2 regions of the Terribacillus sp. FSL K6-0262 genome follow, and region 1 is predicted to be linked to the other one. Evidence: riboswitches for the same ligand, from Rfam matches in the RefSeq annotation. Region 1 holds a riboswitch; the other holds the start of a gene.

Region 1 (3,154 bases):
GCCCCGAATTTGTAAATGAATCCCCATACGAGAAGGCATGGATGATCGTGGTGGAAGCAGACGATGAAGCAGCTTATGAAAGCCTGCTTTCGGTAGAGGATTACGAAGGAAGAATCAAAGAGGATTAATTTTTGCTGCCCTTGTTGGCAAGGGCAGCGGTTTCTTTTCATATACTATGGCAAGCGTCATTGCTAAGCTGCCTTTATTCGGAGCACGGGCAAGGAAGCAATCAAATATCGATCAGAATAGGTGATGCCAGTATGGGTGATGAAGAAAAGGTCATTATTGTGGAAGGACGCTCGGATAAAGAGCAGATAAAGAAGATCATCGATGAGGAAGTGACGATCATCTGCACCAATGGAACATTGGGCATCGAGCGGCTGGAACAGCTTTTGTATGACTATGACTTGGATCACAAGCAAGTATATATCATGGTGGATGAGGACAGCGCCGGACATAAGCTGAGGAAACAGCTTGCCAGAGAGCTTCCGCATGCCCAGCATATTTACGTAGACAGAACCTATCGAGAGGTAGCGGCGACCCCGGCACCTGAATTGGCCACGGCCCTGCTTAGCCGAAGTATCATGGTGCATCCATTCTTCCTCGCCTGATGAAAGAAGGGATGAATTATCAACGTCATCGAAAAAGAGGTCCGGGAAGTCATTCGGCAGGAACAGGCAAGGATATTTGTGCATACACCGTTCTGCGGCACATGCCAGCTTGCCGAGAAAATGCTCCTGACAGTGGAGACTTTGACGGGCCAGGAATATTATCATAAACTGAACGCCTCCCTATTTCCGGATTTCATGCAGGAATATCGGATTGAGAGCGTACCTTGTCTGATTGTCTTTGAACAAGGGGAAGTTCAGGAGAAAATATATGCGTTTCATTCTGTCCAGCATATGCTGGCAAAAACGCTGGGTGAATAAAACAGCTTTCCAATTGGAAAGCTGTTTTTTCTTGCAGGAATTCGGAGGGCACGGAGCCAAATACAAAGCAGGGGGGATGAAGGATGATCATGGAAGAAATGGAAAAGCTCAAACGGCAAATCGAGGCAAGGGAGGATCTGCTGCCTTTATGCAATGACAAACGGCTGAAGGTCTTTATAGAATGGGAAGATGATCATTTCGATTTGCATATTGATAGGAGCAGTCTGACGACGCCGGCCACGAAGCCTTATGGATTTCTGTATATCCGTACGGATGAGCGCACACTTCATCAGCTTCTTGCGGGCCAAGTGCAGCTTCGCAGTTTATGCGACAGGCAGGTAGTGGAAGGGGATTATCAGCATATCCTTCTTATGGAAGCGCTTTTGTTCCTTGGAGCCCGTGGCAGTTTGTAATATATGTTGACAGAACTTTGTACTAGTGCTAAACTCCTTTTTAGCAATCATATATAAAACTCTTATCAAGAGTGGCGGAGGGACTGGCCCGATGAAGCCCGGCAACCACAGGTTTTCCTGTATGGTGCCAATTCCTGCAGGGAAACCTGTACAGATGAGAGAACAATTTTCGCAACCAAAAGCGTCTTTTTGTTCTCATGACAAAAAGACGCTTTTTTATGTTTTTTATGTTTGCAGAGCAACATGGGGAAGGAGGAGCGGATATTGATTACCATCAAGAACCTCTCCAAAATATATCGTACGAAAAAACAGAATATTACAGCGGTTGATCAGCTTGACTTGACGATCGAGTCGGGTGAAATCTTTGGTGTGATCGGGTACAGCGGTGCTGGTAAAAGTACCTTCGTGCGCTTGCTGAACCGTCTGGAAGAACCGACAGCCGGTGAAATAATCATCAATGGCAAGGATATTGTAAAACAGCGGAAAAACGAACTCCGGCTTGCCAGACAGGAAATCGGGATGATCTTCCAGCACTTCAATCTGCTATGGTCCCGTACGGTGCACCAAAACATCGCTTTTCCACTGGAAATAGCGGGCGTACCGAAAAAAGAAAGAAAAGCGAAGGTTGATCGATTGATTGAGCTTGTCGGTCTGAAAGGACGCGAAAATGCTTACCCATCCCAATTAAGCGGCGGTCAGAAGCAGCGTGTCGGCATTGCGAGAGCACTGGCGAACGATCCGAAAGTACTGCTGTGTGATGAAGCGACATCTGCATTGGATCCGGAAACGACAGACAGCATCCTCGATCTGCTGGTGGACATCAACAAACGTCTCGGTTTGACGATCGTCATGATCACGCATGAAATGAATGTCATCCGTAAAATCTGCCATCGTGTTGCCGTAATGGATACCGGCAGGATCGTGGAGAAGGGTGATGCAGCGGAAGTGTTCCAAAATCCGCAGCAAGCGATCACGAAGCGTTTCGTCCAGCAATTGGATGGAAGCGAGCAATATGAATCCTTATCGGCGGCTGCGATGAAAGAAGGTTCAGGCACGATCGTGAAGCTTTCCTTCTCAGGGGACAATGTCAATCAGACAGTTGTCAGCCAGACCGCGAAGCAATTTGATGTGGACATCAATATCCTGCAGGGGAATGTACTGCAGACACAAACCGGCGCAGTCGGCAGCCTGTTCCTGCAGCTTGTGGGCAGTGAAGCGGAAGTGGAGAAGGCACTTGACTTCATCCGCGGGGCGAATGTGAAAGTGGAGGTGCAGGAACTTGTTTGAGAAATGGTTTCCGAATGTAGATATAGCAGATTTGAATACCGCCATCTATGAGACATTCTATATGACGATTCTTTCCTTGATCGGTACTTTCATCATCGGAATCATCCTTGGTCTTTTGCTTTATCTGACCAGTAAGGGAAAACTGTGGGAGAATAAAGTCGTTTATTGGATTGTGGCAGCGGTCGTCAATATATTCCGTGCGATCCCGTTCATCATCCTAATCTTGCTGCTGTTCCCATTCACCGATTTCATCGTCGGTACGATCCGCGGTCCGGAGGCAGCATTGCCGGCGCTGATCATCGGATCTGCACCATTCTATGCAAGGTTAGTCGAGATCGCATTGAAAGAAGTGGACAATGGAGTAGTCGAGGCTGCCAAGGCAATGGGGGCAAAGAATAGTACGATCATGTTCAAAGTTCTGCTGAAAGAGTCCATGCCGGCACTTGTCTCGGGTATTACCGTAACGGCAATCGCCCTTATCGGATCCACAGCAGTGGCGGGCGTCATCGGTGCAGGCGGATTAGG
Region 2 (3,154 bases), 1.6 Mb from region 1:
TGCTGCCGACCGTACGACAGAGAAATTATCAATATTGAAATGTCCATGAAAAGCATTAGTCGCCTGCTTATCGAATACAGGAGCCTCTTCTGGTACGTGGATCCCTGCATATATCTGGAACCCGCTTCCTTCCCCTCCCGCGACATCTGTATCACGGACAAATAGGCTGTCGGCTCCTGCTTTGTGTGCTTTGCTTATGACGATGGCTACAGTATACGGTAACATGGACGGGAATGGGAGAGCATTCCTTAAAATTGCAGTTCCTTGCTCCGCCAGAGATAGGTCTGGATCAGCTGATTGGTATCCTCCAAATCCTTCACCGAAACGACCTGTGTCGTCTGGTCGAGATGCTCGATCGGGATATTCAGGATGCTTACCGGCGTTTTAGTGGACAGTTTCTTATACCGATGACGGAACAGGAATTCCAGTTGAAATGGGATGTCATGTGCAATGGCCAAATCGACCAGCTGATTTTTCAGGGTCTGATTGATTGGTATCGTCTTATCTGCCACTTTGATTGCGACACCGCTTCCCAGTTCGATTGCTCCCCGGCTTTTATGAGCGATTCTTTGCTGGGGGACGGACCCGATATAAAAGGCAGCTTCCCCTTCTAGCTGATTGGCAAGATGCTTCTTATTATGGAAAGGAAAGAAGATGATGGTGATGTCCCCTTCCGCTGTATCCCATTGCTGCAGAAGATTGATTGCAATTGCCGGTGCAATCTTATTATCCAGCCCTTTCCCGACGACGCGGCCGCTCACTTCGTCACCAAGATACAGGAAGTCATCGAATAATGTCACATGATTGCCTGGTTCCACCCCCATTTCACGTGCATCATGCTCGGTATTGGCCCCGATATCGATGACAGCGGCATGCTGACCTGCTTCACCTGCCATGACCACTCCGCACAGCAATCCATTCTTTGTCTCTACCTGGACCGATTGCCCTTGCGCATACGTCAACGAAAAATAATTCGCGTCTGCTACAAGCGCCCCTGACTCGGTGATCGATGTCACCACATAGATTTCTTCCTTCACCTCTGCCAGCAAGGTGATTTTTGGCGTATACTTTTCTCCATATTTACGGACAATAAGATTCCCCCGTCTGTCGAAGTGCATCTCATCCGCAAACGGCGTGATCTTATCGACGATTTGTGAAACAAACGATTGATTATACCCTTTGTACTTGGATAATTCCCGGATCAATTCAAACATGTTGCCTTCCCCTTTCGTATAGGCAGCGGGACAAATACAAAAGCCTCTCGGACAAGATGCGTCGAGAGGCTTCCTCTATTCATCTTATCTGCCGGTTATGAACCGATGGAATTAGCACAGTGTCTGTCGTCAGACCTGCTGCTGAGGCTTCGCAGGGCCATATCCCTCCACCTCTCTGGATAAGAAACATATACAGTTTTCAGAAAGTTTATCATTCCATTCAATGATTGTCAATATATCTTATCGGTATACTCAGGATAACTGGATGCAGGGAAAACCTATAAACCAAAGTAATAAAAAACAGCTGAAATTGTAATTAATAAAAAATTCTCTTCGGCTTGCAATATAAAAAATGAAACAAATAATGGATATTCAAATACTCTTATGCATCAAAAAAGCCACCAATAGGTGACTCAGTTATTCTCCAATTCTTCTATTTCTTTCTTTACTTGATTGGCTTTCTTAGATACAACCCAACTAATGATAGTCAGGATTACAGTTACTAACATGAGAATATCGCTAATTGTCTGTGATGTACTTCCAAATGGATAATCCCGAAGTAAGAGATACAACACCAGAAATATACCGAACCAATACTTAGATATAAAATCCCAGATTTTCATAGCTGCCTTCAACCCCTTTGTAATATTTTATTATATTACATAATTTTGGATAATGGAAGCTGACGATTATGGCGTTACAAACCCCATAGGACTTTACACTTATCCATTTAGCAGCATTGGATTGATCATTACAATAAAACCTCGGGCAATCACGCTGTCCGAGGTCCCTGTATCATGTAGCCGATTCATATGGATAGTCAGCCGGCATCCAGCTGGCACCGATACCGCCCCGTCCAAAATGAATTGCCATGACGGAGCTTATTTCGTTGCTGATGAAGACTTCTGCTTTATCACCGAATGCTTCCATTGCTTCCTTTAACTCAGCGGCAAGCTCGGTGGAATTCACATGTGTTATCCGGACAACCTGTTTCCCGGATTGCTCGATATTATGTCGTAATTTTTCCAGCATCCACTTCAGCAGGCGTTTCTTCGTGCGGACCTTACCCATGACTTCCAGCTTCGCTTCCTCAAAACCGACAATCGGTTTTATATGCAGGAGGTTTCCGATCCTGGAGGCTGTTTTCGAAATTCGGCCGGTACGCACCAGTGTAGTCAGGTCATTTATCGTAAGGTAGAGCTGGCTGTGGGAACGGTAAAATTCAACCGCCCTCAATATTTCATCGAAAGCTTCCCCTTGCTCCATGAGCTGGCACACTTTGATGACGATATTTTCTGTACCGATGGAGGCAGTATTCGTATCAATGACAGTGATCCTCCCGTCAGCGCCTTCGATTGTATCCCTGGCAATACGGGCGGAATTGACGGTACCGCTTACATTCTCTGTGCAGTGCAAGCTGATGATAGCATCGTATTCTGCCAGCAGTTCTTCATAAAGCTTTACAAATACCTCTGGTGACGGCAGGGAAGAAGAATATGCAGCCCCCTGATCAATGAACCGAAATAGCTGATCATTGGTGATCTCTTTTAAGTCAGCATAGGACTTGTCATCAATAATGACATGTAAATGGGCGTAATATATAAAAGGATATCGCTGTAAATCCTCTTCTCTCAGGTTCGTGAGACTGTCTGTCACAATTGCAATTTTCATTTATTCACCTCTAGTTTCAGTATAACGGGTATATAGGATAAAGATACAAAAAAATGCAGGAAATTATTCATGCATTCCAGCTGCCGGATGCAGCTTCCCGTTTCCAAGCAAAAAAGCTGCCGAGTGATCGGCAGCTTTTGCTCATTCAGGTGCTGTTTCATGTGATGGAGTAGTCAAATCAACTTCCTCCAATTTGTACACCTTCGTTTTCTTTTTGACTTTATAGATGATCCAGCAAAGCAGGAAGACCGGAATACCGATGTAGGATG

What was found. Region 1 has a riboswitch for S-adenosylmethionine ahead of MHI54_RS13725 (methionine ABC transporter ATP-binding protein). Riboswitches for the same ligand answer to the same signal wherever they lie in the genome.
Region 2: another riboswitch for S-adenosylmethionine. It lies ahead of MHI54_RS05665 (hypothetical protein); the one in region 1 lies ahead of MHI54_RS13725 (methionine ABC transporter ATP-binding protein).

The regions. Positions count from the first base shown of each region.
Region 1 covers NZ_CP150277.1:2,684,482-2,687,635, forward strand. The annotation lists gene gcvH (glycine cleavage system protein GcvH) at 1-128, shown strand, start outside; gene MHI54_RS13710 (toprim domain-containing protein) at 261-611, shown strand; gene MHI54_RS13715 (thioredoxin family protein) at 639-929, shown strand; gene MHI54_RS13720 (hypothetical protein) at 1,013-1,342, shown strand; SAM riboswitch class I at 1,402-1,503, shown strand; gene MHI54_RS13725 (methionine ABC transporter ATP-binding protein) at 1,607-2,629, shown strand; gene MHI54_RS13730 (methionine ABC transporter permease) at 2,622-3,154, shown strand, end outside.
Region 2 covers NZ_CP150277.1:1,112,312-1,115,465, forward strand. The annotation lists gene MHI54_RS05660 (hypothetical protein) at 1-225, opposite strand, end outside; gene MHI54_RS05665 (hypothetical protein) at 249-1,214, opposite strand; SAM riboswitch class I at 1,296-1,400, opposite strand; gene MHI54_RS05670 (DegV family protein) at 2,010-2,885, opposite strand; gene MHI54_RS05675 (amino acid permease) at 3,027-3,154, opposite strand, start outside.